2 regions of the Paenibacillus graminis genome follow, and region 1 is predicted to be linked to the other one. Evidence: riboswitches for the same ligand, from Rfam matches in the RefSeq annotation. Region 1 holds a riboswitch; the other holds the start of a gene.
The links. Region 1 has a riboswitch for thiamine pyrophosphate ahead of PGRAT_RS10330 (thiamine phosphate synthase). Riboswitches for the same ligand answer to the same signal wherever they lie in the genome.

Region 2: it holds a riboswitch for thiamine pyrophosphate, as region 1 does, so the genes downstream of both, PGRAT_RS13390 (ABC transporter ATP-binding protein) here and PGRAT_RS10330 (thiamine phosphate synthase) in region 1, are expected to answer to the same signal.

Annotation. Positions count from the first base shown of each region.
Region 1 covers NZ_CP009287.1:2,560,979-2,568,872, forward strand. Annotated here, with positions in the region: gene citZ (citrate synthase) at 1-819, shown strand, start outside; gene icd (NADP-dependent isocitrate dehydrogenase) at 962-2,257, shown strand; gene mdh (malate dehydrogenase) at 2,348-3,289, shown strand; gene PGRAT_RS10315 (hypothetical protein) at 3,411-3,836, shown strand; gene PGRAT_RS10320 (SDR family oxidoreductase) at 4,074-4,943, shown strand; TPP riboswitch at 5,115-5,216, shown strand; gene PGRAT_RS10330 (thiamine phosphate synthase) at 5,555-6,157, shown strand; gene thiS (sulfur carrier protein ThiS) at 6,235-6,438, shown strand; gene PGRAT_RS10340 (thiazole synthase) at 6,546-7,310, shown strand; gene thiH (2-iminoacetate synthase ThiH) at 7,341-7,894, shown strand, end outside.
Region 2 covers NZ_CP009287.1:3,242,847-3,250,740, reverse strand. Annotated here, with positions in the region: gene PGRAT_RS13415 (amino acid ABC transporter substrate-binding protein) at 1-299, opposite strand, end outside; gene PGRAT_RS34030 (transposase) at 763-1,080, shown strand; gene PGRAT_RS13405 (IS3 family transposase) at 987-1,952, shown strand; gene PGRAT_RS13400 (DHA2 family efflux MFS transporter permease subunit) at 2,427-3,947, opposite strand; gene PGRAT_RS31620 (TetR/AcrR family transcriptional regulator) at 4,142-4,795, shown strand; TPP riboswitch at 4,875-4,978, shown strand; gene PGRAT_RS13390 (ABC transporter ATP-binding protein) at 5,070-5,864, shown strand; gene PGRAT_RS13385 (ABC transporter permease) at 5,845-6,621, shown strand; gene PGRAT_RS13380 (ABC transporter substrate-binding protein) at 6,618-7,670, shown strand; gene thiM (hydroxyethylthiazole kinase) at 7,865-7,894, shown strand, end outside.

The sequences.
Region 1 (7,894 bases):
AGCCTTGCCCTGTACGATGAAGCAGCGGACGATATGAGCCGTGAGGCCAATGAGATCAAGGCTGTGAAGCTGCAGGCGCAGATTCCGACGGTGGTGGCTGCGCTGGCCCGCATCCGCAAGGGACTGGAGCCTGTTGCTCCCAAAGAAGGCTTGTCGCTTGCCGAGAATTTCCTCTATATGCTCTGGGGCAAACAGCCGGATATCATATCCGTCAAAGCACTCGATGCTGCGCTGGTGCTGCATGCCGACCATGAGCTGAATGCCTCCACATTTGCCAGTCGGGTAACGGTAGCAACATTGTCGGACATTTATTCGGGTGTCACTTCGGCCATCGGCGCTTTAAAGGGACCGCTGCACGGCGGTGCGAATGAGGCAGTGATGAAGATGCTGGAGGAAATTGGCAGCCTGGATGCAGTGGAGCCGTATATCCAGGGCAAGCTGGAGCGCCGTGAGAAGATTATGGGCTTTGGCCACCGGGTCTACAAAAATGGCGATCCGCGCGCCAAGCATCTGATGAAAATGTCCCACGAGCTGGGAGTAATGAAGAATGACACCACGCTCTACGATATGTCGGTCAAAGTCGAGGAGCTGATCACATCACAGAAAGGCCTCAAACCCAACGTGGACTTTTATTCGGCCTCGGTTTATACGCAGCTTGGCATTGAGCGGGAGCTGTTCACGCCGATTTTTGCCATCAGCCGTACCTCCGGATGGACTGCACATATTCTGGAGCAATACGAGGACAACCGCATCATCCGCCCGCGTGCGGAATACACAGGCATGTCCGAGCAAAAGTACGTTCCGGTGGACGAGAGATAAAGCGGCCCTTGCGGGCCGCTACACCCCTTTAGTAGAATGAACTATAAACCAAACTAAAGTCTATGCTGCCGAAGGAGCGTTTTGTGCGAAGACGAATCAAGGGAGTGTAGGCTCACAAAACTTTTAGGAGGACTACCCACTAATGTTGAAACTGGAAAAATACGATCTGCCGACAGAAGGCGAACAAATTACAATCGAAGATGGCAAGCTGCTCGTTCCGGATCATCCGATCATCCCGTTTATCGAGGGTGACGGTACAGGCCGCGACATTTGGAAAGCCTCCAAACGGGTGCTGGATGCTGCAGTAGCCAAAGCCTACGGCGGCAAGAAGCAGATTGCCTGGTACGAAGTATTTGCCGGCGAGAAAGCCTTCAATACATATGGTGAATGGCTGCCGAATGATACGCTGGAAGCAATCCGTGAATACATTGTAGCCATCAAGGGACCGCTGACTACTCCTATCGGTGGCGGTATCCGTTCATTGAATGTGGCGCTGCGCCAGGAACTGGATCTGTATGTCTGCCTGCGTCCGGTACGCTATTTCGATGGAGTGCCTTCTCCGGTGAAGCATCCCGAGCTGGTGGATATGGTGATTTTCCGTGAAAATACAGAGGATATCTATGCCGGTATCGAATACAAGGAAGGCTCGGCGGAAGTGAAAAAGGTCATCGAGTTCCTGCAGAACGAGATGGGCGTGAACAAAATCCGTTTCCCGGAAACATCCGGAATCGGCATCAAGCCGGTATCCTCCGAAGGCTCGAAGCGCCTGGTGCGCTCTGCGGTTGAATATGCAATCAAGCATGGCCGCAAGAGTGTGACGCTGGTGCACAAGGGCAACATCATGAAGTTCACTGAAGGCGCATTTAAGAACTGGGGTTATGAAGTGGCGGAGCAGGAATTCGGCGACCATGTCTTCACCTGGAACCAATATGATGCCATCAAGGAGAAGAGCGGCGAGGCTGCTGCAAATGCTGCCCAGAAGGAAGCGGAAGCGTCCGGCAAAATCATTATCAAGGATGCTATTGCGGATATCGCCCTCCAGCAGGTGTTGACCCGTCCAACCGATTTCGATGTGATCGCCACGCTCAACCTGAACGGGGACTATCTGTCCGATGCGCTCGCTGCGCAAATCGGCGGCATCGGCATCGCACCTGGAGCGAATATTAACTATGTTACAGGACACGCTATTTTTGAAGCTACACACGGCACTGCACCGAAATATGCCGATAAAGACGTAGTCAATCCGGGTTCGGTGATCCTGTCCGGCGTAATGCTGCTTGAGCATCTGGGCTGGCAGGAAGCAGCAGATCTGATCTACAAAGGCATGAGCACGGCTATCAATAATAAGACCGTTACCTACGATTTCGCCCGCCAGATGGAAGGCGCGACAGAGCTGAAATGCTCGGCCTTTGCTGACGAAATCATCAGTCATCTATAAGACCAACCCTCCTCAGCTTATGCTGCGAAGCCAGTTTGCCGAAGCTGTGTCAAGGCTGGATATGCTCACAAAACTCTTAGGAGGATAAACGTGGCTATCAAACGTAATAAAATTACAGTCGTAGGTGCCGGTTTTACCGGCGCCACCACAGCGTTAATGCTTGCCCAAAAGGAGCTTGGCGATGTGGTGCTTCTGGATATTCCCCAGCTGGAGAACCCGACCAAGGGCAAGGTGCTGGATATGCTGGAGGCCGGTCCGGTACTGAAATTTGATGCGCGGATTACGGGTACCTCCAGCTACGGGGATGCGGAAGATTCAGATATTGTTATCATCACGGCGGGGATTGCGCGCAAGCCGGGAATGAGCCGCGATGATCTGGTGAATACGAATGCGGGCATTGTGAAATCGGTGTGCGAGAATGTGAAACGTGTGGCGCCTGAATCCATTGTCATCATCCTGAGCAACCCGGTAGATGCCATGACTTACGTGGCCTTCAAAACGCTGGGCTTTCCCAAAAACCGCGTCATCGGCCAATCCGGCGTGCTGGATACCGCGCGTTACTGTACTTTTATCGCCGAGGAGCTTAACGTTTCGGTGGAGGATGTACGCGGCTTTGTTCTGGGCGGCCACGGGGACGACATGGTTCCGCTGGTGCGGTATTCCAGTGTCGGCGGCATTCCGATCGAAACACTGATGCCGGCAGAGCGGATTGCGGAGATCGTGCAGCGTACACGGGTTGGCGGCGGTGAGATTGTCAGCCTGCTTGGCAACGGCAGTGCTTACTATGCCCCTGCGGCATCTCTTGTGCAGATGACCGAAGCGGTTCTGAAGGATAAGAAGCGGATACTTCCTGTCATTGCCCTTCTCGAAGGAGAATACGGATACGACGGTCTGTTCATGGGCATCCCGGCTCTGCTGGGTGCGGATGGCATTGAGAAGATCTTCGAGCTGGAGCTGACAGCGGAAGAGAAAGCGGCTCTCGATAAGTCTGCGGATTCAGTACGTGCAGTAACTTCAGTGGTTACGGTCTAGGTTCATACGGATATAAGCCCTCATTTCCATTCAAGAAATGAGGGCTTTCTTTTCATAAGCGATGCGGTTGGGTATAATAAGAATGTAACATATATCACAGCGAAAAATGAGGAGGCTAATCATGGATCGGATTTTCTTTTTCTTACATATGATCGGGACATTGGCGCTCGGCTTCTATCTGGTGCTGCCGTTTATTTTGAACGGTACGGCCAAGCTCTCTGCTTCAGCCAAAGAGGGGACGTTAAGCGCTATCGGCGGATTTAACCGGTTCGCCCAGTATGGTCTGGTCATTCAACTGCTGACAGGGGGCTATATGATTTCACAAGGGGATTATACCGTAGCCTGGATGGTTGTGGTTATAGTTCTCCTGCTGGCGATGTTTGCCTTAGGCGGCATTATGGGCAAGCCGCTGCGTCTGGCAGCTGCCGGAATGCGCGAGAACCGCGATGTGTCTGACCATACCGCGAAGCTGCGCACCCTGAGCCTGCTGCTGATGGTCCTGCTGATCGTGATGATGTTTTTTATGGTGTACAGACATATTATCTAAGTTGAACTCACGTAAAATGGCTCCGGCTGCGAGGGCTTTTTTCTGTGGAAATGCGGGTATAGGTGATGATGACGAGGTGCCGTCCCCAGCAAAAGCGGCTGGATTTTTTGTTTGGATTACCTGGAAGTGTGGTAAGTAACATAACGTAAAGCGATTGTATAATTGATGATGCATAAGCCATCCTAATACGATGTGGTTACTTCCCAAAAAAGTTGCACAGCGAAAGGAGAATGGATCATGCCAGACAACAAACAATCCACCAAAACTTTGCCGCCTCAGGTGCAGGACCGGCAGCCCGGAATCGAGAGCGAGATGAAGCCGCGTCCGGAATTTGAAACCTCAAGCTATAAAGCGGCAGGCAAGCTGCTGGGCAAGGCGGCTCTGATTACGGGAGGCGACAGCGGTATTGGGCGTGCGGTTGCCGTTCATTTTGCCAAGGAAGGTGCGGATGTGGTCATTTCCTATCTGAATGAGCATTCCGATGCCGAAGAAACGAAACGCCAGGTCGAGCAGGAGGGCCGGAAGTGTATTCTGGTCGCCGGTGACATTGGGGTAGAAGCATTCTGCCAGGACCTGATCAACAAAACAGTAGAAGGCCTGGGCAAACTAGACATCCTGATCAACAACGCCGCCGAGCAGCATCCGCAGGACAAGATTGAGGATATCACCTCGGAGCAGCTGGAGCGGACGTTCCGTACGAATATTTTTTCCATGTTCTATTTGACCAAGGCCGCTATGCCGCATCTGAAAAAAGGTTCTACGATCATCAACACGACGTCGATCACAGCCTACCGGGGAAGCCCGCAGCTGCTGGACTATTCGTCTACCAAAGGCGCAATTCTCAGCTTCACCCGCTCACTGTCGATGAATCTGGCGGAAAAAGGCATCCGTGTCAATGCCGTAGCTCCGGGTCCGATCTGGACACCGCTGATTCCATCCACTTTTGATGCCAAAAAGGTCAGCGAGTTCGGCGGCACACAGCCGATGAAACGTCCGGGACAGCCGGAAGAGCTGGCTCCAGCCTATGTCTATCTGGCCTCGGATGATTCATCCTATGTCAGCGGGCAGGTCATGCATGTTAATGGCGGAGAAGTGGTCAACGGCTAAGAGTTGTGGTGCAGACCAGGTTTACTTGGAAATACAGCAGCAGTTTAAGAGCGTGCCTTCGCGGCCCGCTCTTTTTGCTGCACCTGCCAAGGAAGCAGTTTTTCAGCGAAAGGGATAGCTTTTCCGAGGAATTATATGTTAATATGAACCACGTCAGCAACTGAATAATGGAATTGTCCCTAGGGGTGCCGCGAGGCTGAGACGAACGTTCCGTTCGGACCCTTTGAACCTGATCTGGTTAAACCCAGCGTAGGAAAGCGGAGAATGAATGAACTGCAGCGGGGTTGTATCCATACGCCCGTATTCCTGTACACATTTATGACTGCCTCCTACCGCGGGGGCGGTTTTTTTGTTGTCTGGAAATTATGTGTTTTTTCTGTTTTGGATAAGGTGTGTAAGGGGAGAAGGGATTTTTTACTTGGTTCGTTTAAAGAACAAATTTGGATCTGAACGCGGGTTGGCCTGGAAAGAACGGCAGAAATGCCTTTGTTGAAGAGTTGACGGCTGGTTTGTCCGGAAAGAACGGCAGAAATGCCTTTGTTGAAGGGTCGAAGGCTGGTTTGTTCTGTTCCCGGTCTGCTCAAAGAATATAGCGAATAGAAGGTGAAGCTGTGGCGGAGATTCATTTGATCTCGGACGGAAGGCTTGCGCCGGGAGAATTCATTAACCTTGCTGCGGCTGTATATCCGCTCGTGGACTACATCCATCTGCGGGAAAAGCACCGGTCTGCCCTGGAACTGCTGGACATGGCGAAGCAGCTGCTGCTTGCGGGGGTTCCCGCTTCCAGCCTAGTCATCAATGACCGGCTGGATGTTGCGCTGGCCGCTGGTGCAGGCGCTGTTCAGCTGGCCTGGAACAGCCTGCCGCCGGCTGCAGCCCGTGCCGCCGCTCCCCGCCTGCGGCTGGGCAGGTCGGTGCATTCCGCGGCGGAAGCTGCGGAAGCGGGCCTGCAGGGGGCCGACTATTGCCTGTTCGGCCATGTTTTTCCTACCGCCTGCAAACCCGGCCAGCAGGAGCGCGGTTTGGGGCTGCTGGGGGAAGCGGTGCGCTGCAGCCGTATTCCGCTGATTGCCATCGGCGGCATAGAGCCGGGCAATGCCGGTCAGGTGATCCGGCAAGGGGCAGCCGGGATTGCAGTCATGTCCGGCATTTGTGGTGCCGGAGACGCTGTATCCGCTGCGCGTGCTTACCGGTTGGCGGTCCAGGAGGCTTAAGACCGGAGTTGTTATGTGTTTAAGTTGTTATGCGTTTAGTGAGCTATGGATATGTCACGCAAAGGAGGTGAGAAGGCATGAATCTGATCATCAATGGCAAAGCCCTGGAGATTGCGGAAGACTGCCGGACGGTAGCTGACCTGCTCAGCCGGCCCGAATGGAGCGGACGGCTTGTGATCGTGGAGCGCAATGGTGAAATTGTGAACAGGGAGCATTACGGCGAGACATCGTTCTGTGAAGGTGACCGGCTGGAGCTGGTGCATTTTGTAGGCGGGGGCTGAAGCACTGCTTCCTGAGAGAGCACAATGCGGGGCGTTCGTTCCCATAGCATCTCTTCATTTTGCAACCACAGCAGATATTATCCGATTTCATACCAGGAGGCATGCTTATGTTAGATCCATTTGTGATTGGCGGTATTACGTTATCAAGCCGGCTGTTCATCGGCACCGGCAAATACAGCCGGAATACACTGATTCCCGAGGTGGTTGCGTCTTCAGGCTCACAAGTGATCACGGTTGCCCTTCGCCGCATAGATCCGGAGAGCCGCGACAATATTGTCAGCCATATTCCTCCCCATATGACCCTGCTGCCTAATACATCGGGGGCGCGCACCGCCGAGGAAGCCGTGCGGATCGCCAGACTGGCCAGAGCCGCAGGCCTTGGCAACTGGGTCAAGATTGAGGTCATTAACGATCAGAAATATCTGCTGCCGGATAATCTTGAGACCATCCGCGCTACGGAGATACTTGCCGCCGAAGGTTTTGTGGTGCTGCCGTATATGAGCCCGGACCTCTCCGCTGCAATTCGAATGAAAGAGGCTGGAGCTGCCGCGGTTATGCCGCTTGGCTCGCCTATCGGCTCCAACCGCGGCCTGCGGACCAAAGAGCTGCTCCGCATTCTCATCTCTGAGGTGGATCTTCCGGTTATTGTTGACGCCGGTATCGGCCGACCGTCCGAAGCGGCGGAAGCTATGGAGCTGGGGGCCTCCGCTGTGCTGCTCAATACGGCTATCGCTACTGCCCGTGATCCGCTGCTGATGGCCGAAGCCTTCCGCGAAGCCGTATCTTCAGGCCGCAAGGCCTATTTGGCCGGGCTCGGTCCGGTGGAAGAGACGGCGGTCGCGTCTTCGCCTTTGACCGGATTTCTGAAGTGATTCTGAGCCATACCGAAAGGAGGGAGAAACATGAGTTTTTATGAAACACTGACCCGTCTGGAGCAGCTTCCTTACGAGAGCCTATGGCAGCAGTTCCAGGTGGAGGATGTGAAGCGGGCACTATGCAAGGACCGCCTGGATGAAAGCGACCTGCTGGCCCTGCTGTCTCCGGCTGCGGAGCCATGCCTGGAGGAGATAGCCCAGCGTGCGCAGCGGCTGACCCGTACGCATTTCGGGCATGTGATGCAGCTGTTCACACCGATGTATCTGGCCGATTTTTGTGTGAATCACTGCACCTATTGCAGCTTCAGCTCCATTTATGATTTTCCGAGAAAAAAATTGACGCCGGAGGAGGTCAGGCAAGAGGCGATTGCGATCTCCTCCACAGGCCTGCGCCATCTTCTGGTGCTGACCGGCGAATCGCGCAGTGACAGCCCGGCTTCTTATGTGAAGGAATGCGTAGAAATTCTGCACGAGTACTTCCCTTCCGTAAGTATTGAGGTGAATCCGCTGTCCACGGAGGAATACCGGGAGCTTAGAGAGGCGGGAGTGGACGGCTTGACCCTGTATCAGGAGGTTTATCA
Region 2 (7,894 bases), 680 kb from region 1:
TTTACTCCCAGCCGCTTGGCCACCTCTTCAGCGATTTCCACATCAAATCCGGTAAGTTTGCCAGAGGCATCATGGAAAGTAAACGGTGCATAGGTGCCCTCAGTTCCGATACGGAGCTTGCCGCTTGCTTTGACCGCATCAAGACTGTTCTGTGCCGCAGGAGCTGAAGCTTCTGCAGCCGGAGCCGCAGAGGATTTGGCAGCTGTATTATTTCCTGCCGTATTTTTGGTATTATTGCCGCATGCCGCTACCAGTACCACCGTAAGCAGCATCAGGATAGTCAGACTTAGTTTTTTCATAATAGTTAACCCCTCTCATCATCTCTGTATATTCCGGCTTTCCCGGCAAGTTGAATAGTAACACCGGCGTGTCAGCGGAGTCAAGAACTTTTCCGATTATAAACATCGGAATTATATTTGTAACCGTTTTAATAGTCCCAGGCCTCCGAATTTACAGGCCGAGTTGTGTTAGTTTGCCCAAAACACCGCTAAATCCACCAGCGGGAAAAAGAGTACATACGGCCAAAATAACGTTTGGCCAACAAACCATATAATCCTTCGGCCAATTTAAGTGGAAAAAGGATAACTAATTTGCTCGAACTCCCTATTCTCCACAGGTAAAGTGGAAAAAGGGCAACTAATTTAGCTTACATCACTCCCGACGAGCTAATAATGCCCAGTTAAGTTTCCTTTTGAAAGTAGAATAAAAAGTGGACACCCGTTAAGAGAGTATGAATAATGAACTTAACGAGGAGGTGTTCACATGGGTGAACAACGGCAACGGTATAATGAAAAATTTAAAAGAGAAGCGGTCAAGTACATTCAGGAACAGACGAAGACGGTGACGGAGATTGGGGAGGAGCTGGGCATCTCCCCTGGCGTACTGCACAACTGGCTGGCAAAGTATCGGGAGTTCGGGAATGAACCTGTAAACAGTGCGGAAAAGGTTCGCGAACTTGAGCAGCGACTGGCGGAACAAGAAAAAGAATTACAGGCAAGGGCGCAGCGAATTGCAGACGTCGAAGAGGAGCTCGTCATCGTAAAAAAAGCTGTGCACATCTTCAGCAAACCAAAGAACTGAGATTTCAGTTCATCGAAGATCATCGCTCCGAGTTTCGAATGGAGAAGATGTGCAGCGTTTTTGAAGTGTCCCGGAGCGGGTATTACAAATGGCGAAGCGCTACCTCGAGCCCTCAAGCCGAGCGTAAGGCGCTGGTGCTCCGGCGGATCATCTATCATTTCAAGGACAACAGACAACGTTATGGTAGCCCCAAAATTACCGAGCTTTTGCTGAAAGAAGGGTTCACCATTAGCGAGCGGACGGTAGGAAAATACATGCGAGAGCTCGGATTACGTTCCTGTGTAGCCAAGCGGTTTCGTGTAAAAACGACGGATTCCAATCACAATTTGCCCATTGCTCCCAATCTGCTGAATCAAAAATTTGCGACGGCCGAGCCTAACAAAGTCTGGGTCACAGACATTACCTACATTCCCTGCCGGCAAGGTAGGCTGTACCTGGCCAGTGTGCTCGACCTCTGCACGAGAGAAATTGTCGGCTGGAGACTGGAGGAACGAATGACGACGGATCTGGTACTGGGCGCACTGGACGACGCCTACAAGGCCAAGCGGCCCCCAAAGGGACTCATCCATCACTCCGATCGGGGATCACAGTACGCCTCTGCCGATTACCGTAAACGTCTAAAAAAATATCACATGAAGGCGAGCATGAGCCGTAAGGGAAATTGCTATGATAATGCCTGCATCGAATCCTTTCATAGCGTACTAAAGAAAGAGTTTGTTTATTGCACCAAGTTCAAAACGAAGCAGCACGCGCAGGACGAGATGTTCCAGTACATTGAATTTTTTTATAATCGCAAGCGAATCCACAGTGCGCTGGGTTATGTTTCCCCTGCCCAATTTGCAGCGAAGTTCAAGAAGAGAAAGACTGCCTAAATCTATTTTTTTGTGTCCACTTTCTTGACGGAAGTCCATTTTTCCACTTCATGCTCTCCATTTGCTGATTTTGGGGATAAATAAGTTCCCTTTTTCCAACTGGCACTGTACAGCTGCTTCTTCGGAAGGCGCTAAGGGATATCCCTACTGAATAACAAAGCGAGGTTACGGAGCTACTGGGGCTTCGAGTGCACGAGGACACGAGGCCCGGAAATATTATGCAAGAGACAAGATTAGCATCTTTTGGTTTGCATGTCCGCTATACTCTCCTGATGGCACCCAACCTGCCCCTTAAACTCCGCCGATGGTGTCCAATCTGTCCGCTTCACCACGCGGATGGTACCCAAGCCTCAAGCACCGCCTATATCACCTTAAACTTCCAGGATCTCTTCATTTTTATGATTTTATCATTTCTCAAACGACAAAACCCCGTTAGCACCTATCCGGTGAACGGGGTTTTGTATTCATAAAAAATCATCCGTGCATGATTTCAGTCTGCACCTCGGTCTTAGAACCGTCTTGTCTGACTCTGCGCCCTCTCCGCAGCAGCAGACCCAGCACAGCACCGCCCAGCGCTACGAAGATCATGATGTGAAAGGTATCGTCAAACCCTTTGGCAAGTACAGTTTGTGCAGCTAGCTTCAACGCTTCGGGAGAAGCATTCGCCGCATTCTTCCCGGCCGCAGCCGCAGCTTCTTGCATTTCCGCCCCGCGCGCTGCCGCCCTTGAGGTCAGGATGGTGACCAGTGTCGATACCGCCAGAGAGTTGATTACCTGCTGCATCGAGTTGGTCAGAGAAGTAACCCGGTTCACCAGGTGGCTTGGGGCCTTGTTCAGAAGATGGGTATTCATAGGCATTACCATCATCCCCATGCCCGCGCCGCACATAATCAGCGGCAGGATCAGGTCTTTGCTCTGTGTGGCAAGATCTGCATGCGAATATTGGAATAAGGCACCAGAGACAAGGCTAAGACCGCAAACCACCAGCCAGCGGACACCTATCCTGTCGAATAGAATCCCGGCAATGGGCATCATCAGTCCGGATGCAATGGCTTGGGGCAGCATCGTCAGACCGGTATCAAAAGCTCCGAAGCCGCGGGCCTGCTGGAGAAATTGCGGAAGCAGAAACAATGCGCCGTATAAGCCGAACTGGGCAATCCATTGTACGAGAATGCCTGTGCTGAAATCGCCGGAGCGCAGAATCCGCAGTTCCAACAGCGGGGTCTCCGAGCGAAACTCTGCAATCACAAAAGCGATTAAGGCGAGCACGCCCATGGATAACCCGATCAGTGTTTTGTCTGAGGTCCAGCTATCCGCACCTTGGCTGACACCGTACGACAGGGAGGCAAAGGCCAGAGGCCCGAGAATCATCCCGAGCTTATCCATGCCCGGTACTTGGGTCCGCTCTGATCTGGGCAGCTTCCGGGAACCGATCAGCAGGCAAATGATGCCAATCGGAATATTAATGAGGAAAATCCAGCGCCAGGAATGGTACTCCACAAGCCAGCCGGACAGTACAGGGCCGATCGCCGGAGCAAACAGCACCGGAATCCCCATGATTCCCATAACAACGCCAACCTTGCTCCTGGGAGCAAGCTTATACACGTAAGCCATCCCAACGGGAAGCACACAGCCTCCCCCCAGTCCCTGCAGCACACGGAATGCAATTAGCCATTCCGCACGGCTCGGGGTGGCACAGAGGAGAGAGCCGATGGTGAATACAATAACTGCGGCGAGAAAAACAGTTTTGGCTCCGAACCGGTCAGACAGCCAGCCGGACAACGGAATCACTGAGGCCTGAGCCAGCATATATCCGGTCACGATCCATTGCAGAGTATTTAGATCCGTATGAAAATCCTTGACTAGTGTGGACAAAGCCACATTCATCGCCGTGCTGTCCAGCACCACCATGAACACACCGGCAATGATCGCCAGCAGCGGAACCAGAATGCTTGACAGGCGAAAATCGGCATCCGACTTCAACGCTTGCTCCATCTTCTATCTCCTCCTAAGTTGAACTGCTCCGGTAGGCGTACATTGACCTTTGCGCAGCTTTATCTATATAATAAATGATACGAACGGACAATTGTCCGGTATTGCTTTTTCAGTGTACGGACAATTGTCCGCACTGTCAATTTAATTTTCATTTTTTTCTAATATAGATGCTGCATTTCCGAAAGGAGCCTGCCATGAATTCACACGAACCAGACCGCAGACCAACCAACAAACCAGCAAAAGAACCTCCGGTACCCGCCAGGGATTATCAGGACCCTTATGTCCAGCGGATTCTTGAGGCTGCAGAGGCATTGTTTGCCGAGAACGGCCTAGAGGCGGTCAGTATGTTCAGCATCGCCAAGCGGGCGGGAATCGGCCAGGGTTCGCTGTACCGCAGATTCACGGACAAAGGCGAAATCTGCTCTGCCTTGCTCTCAACCAGCTCCGAGCGTTTTCTTTCCCGTCTGGAACAGGAGCTGCAGGCCACAGCCGGATCTTCTGCCCCGTTGGAAGACCTGCAGAGCAGTATTGAGCAGGTCGTTGATTTCATAGACCAGCACGCTGAGCTGCTGCAGATGATTAAGTCCGAGTTCACCGGCAAGAAACAGCTTACTCAGTTCGAGCATCCGATTTTCCGCCGCCTGAACGCAGTGATGACCCAGCGCATCCGGCGGGCCGCGGATGATGGCTTGCTGATTGCGGTCGATCCGCAATTTGCCGCTACCGCCCTTATTGCCGTATTGAGCCCTGATCTCTACCTCTACCAACAGAAGCTGCACAGCTCTACCAAAGAGGAAATCTCTAAGGGCGTCCTCGCACTGTTCGTCATTGGAATCCAACGGACTTAACCTTTCCGGCACAGATCCTTTGACAACCCGCCTGAATATGCTATATTAATTAGCAATTGCGAATATCAATATTGACCTGCTATTTCACTAGGGGAGTCTGCCGACTGAGACGAAGCTTGAAGCTTCGGACCCTTGGAACCTGATCTGGATCATACCAGCGGAGGGAAGTGGAACAGAAACGATCAGCGGTGCCGCTATACGTCTACTGCCTGAACCTTTCAGACCCATTTGTCTCCACTTTGAGACAGATGGGTCTTTATTGTGTTGCCGCGCAATGAAAGGAGGCTTAGTACATACGAATATGATCTCAATGACGAACCTGTCCTATTCTTTCGGCACATCTCCGGAGACGCCGGTATTCAGCGGTCTGACAATGGATGTGCGCCAAGGGGAATTCATTTCTCTGGTCGGTGCCAGCGGCTGCGGTAAAAGCACATTATTCAAAATCATCGCCGGCTTGCTTCAGCACACCAGCGGTGATCTTAAAGTTCTGGGAACGACATCCGCCGATCCTTCATCACGCCTGGGACGGGTTGCCTATATGCCCCAGCAGGATCTGCTGCTGCCCTGGAGAACCGTGCTGGACAACTGCCTGCTTCCCTGGGAGCTGAACAGAACAGGCAGTAAAACGGAAGCGGTAAAAAGTATCCGTAATTTGCTGGAGCGTTTTGGACTGGAAGGTACAGAGCAGCGCTATCCGCATGAGCTGTCCGGCGGAATGCGCCAGCGGATCGCTATGCTGCGGACGCTGGCTGCCGGCAATACGCTCTTGCTTTTGGATGAGCCCTTCGGAGCACTGGATGCCATCACCAAACGCGGGCTTCACCGCTGGCTGCTGGAGCTGTGGGGCAGTCTGGAGCAGACCGTCCTGTTCATCACCCACGATCTGGAGGAGGCGCTCCTCCTCAGTGACCGGATCTATCTAATGTCCGGCGGCGCTGGCGGCGGTGTACAGGAATTCCTGGTAGATCTTCCGCGCCCCAGGCATTACCGCATGAATTATGAACCGCATTTTGCTGCTTTGCGGGCGGATTTGGAACGGAGGCTGTATGACACGCACCTATCTTAGAAAGTTTTTGCACGAATATGGCCCCTTTGCCCTGTTGGTGCTGCTGACTCTTGCCTTCTGGGAAAGCGCAGCCAGGCTGAAGCTTGTCCCTGCCTTCATTCTTCCGGCCCCTACGGCCATATGGACGGCAATGCTGGAGCAGAGGCTGCTGCTCTTTGGAGAACACTTGCCTGCTACACTGCAGGAGGTGCTGTTGGGTTTTGCGCTGTCCGTGTGCTGCGGTGTGCTGCTGGGTACGGGAATGCATATGTTCTCTCCGGTGGAGAAAGCGCTGTACCCCCTGCTGGTCATCAGCCAGACGATTCCGCTGATCGCGCTCTCCCCCATTTTTATTATGTGGTTTGGCTATACGCTGTGGAGCAAGGTAGCGGTGGTCTTCCTGACCGCTTTTTTTCCGGTCGTTATCGGCACTTATGACGGATTGCACAAAAGCGGAGCGGTGTACAAAGAGCTGCTGCTCACACTTGGTGCGAACCGCTGGCAGATTCTGCGGAAAACCGAGATTCCTCCGGCACTGCCCTCGCTGTTTTCGGGACTCAAGCTCTCAATTGTCTACTGTGTGATTGGCGCAACGATCGGGGAATGGCTGGGCGGCAGCCGGGGACTCGGGTATTTTAGCCGCCGGATGGCGGGCAATCTGCAAAGTGCTGAGATGTTCGCCGCTGTGTTTCTTTTATCCGTACTCGGCATTGTTCTGTTCCTAAGTATTAAGCTGCTCGAAAAATATATTTTGCAGAAAAGAGGCATTCATCGATGAACATCTTTCCCTCTGAACATCCCGTTAGTAACAAGAGTCTTTCCTTGCTCTCCCTACCGCTGCTTCTATGTCTTGCTATTGCAGTAAGCGGCTGTGGAGGCGGCAACAATGCTGTTCCAACCAGCTCCGCTTCAGCAGAGAACGCCCAGCAGCCCCACAAGCTAACGATTATGCTCGACTGGTATCCAAACGCCGTTCACTCTTTCCTGTACGCCGCACAACAGAATGGCTATTTCAAAGAGGAAGGCCTGGATGTGGATATCCAGATGCCCGCTGACAGCAATGATGCCTTGAAGCTGGTAGCCGCCGGCAAAGCCGATCTGGCCTTAAGCTACCAGCCGCAGGTGCTGATGGCCCGGGGAGAACAGATTCCGGTGAAGTCTGTCGCCGCCATCGTCCGGCATCCGCTGAACCATCTGATGTTACCGGCGGACAGCGGGATCAAAAGCCCGAAAGAGCTGGCTGGGAAAAATGCCGGATACTCTTCGGTTCCCTTATACGAAGCTATGCTGAAAACAATGGTCAAAAGCGATGGCGGCGATCCGTCCGCAGTGAAGCTGATCGATGTGGGTTTTGACCTGATTCCGGCCATTTCAACCGGACGTGTAGACGGAATTATCGGAGGATTCATTAATCATGAGCAGCTGATTCTGGAGAAGGAAGGGCATCCGGTCATTTCGCTGGACCCTACGGATTACGGTGTTCCCGACTACTACGAGCTGGTTCTGGTTGCAAGCGATCCGGGCTTGCAGAATTCTGAAGGTTACATCGAGAAGTTCATAGCGGCGGCACGCAAAGGACAGCAATTTGTTGCCGGGCACCCGCAGGAGGCGCTGGACCTTCTAATGGCTCACGAGGATGCTACCGCTCCCCTGGACAAAGACATCGAAATCAAAAGCCTGGAGCTTCTGCTTCCCCTGATGGATGCCGGCGATCAGCCGTTTGGCTATCAGGACCCCGCATCCTGGGACAAGGTTAAGGCCTGGCTGAATGACAACGGACTGCTGAATGGCGATTTCAAGACGCAGGAGGCTTTTATCAATTTGTGAGTTGTGCTGCAATGTGCACGAGATACAACAGACGACAGTTCCACCCTAGTAAATGCAGGATTCTGTTGCAGAAAATGCAATCAAGCTGGAAGACCTCGCTTAAACTCATATAAATTTTTTATGCTTTCGATGCCAGTTTTTTGTACGAAGTACACTCATTTGAAGTCTCTCACATATTACTTTCAGGAGGAATCATTATGTCATTCTTAACCAAAGTACGGGCC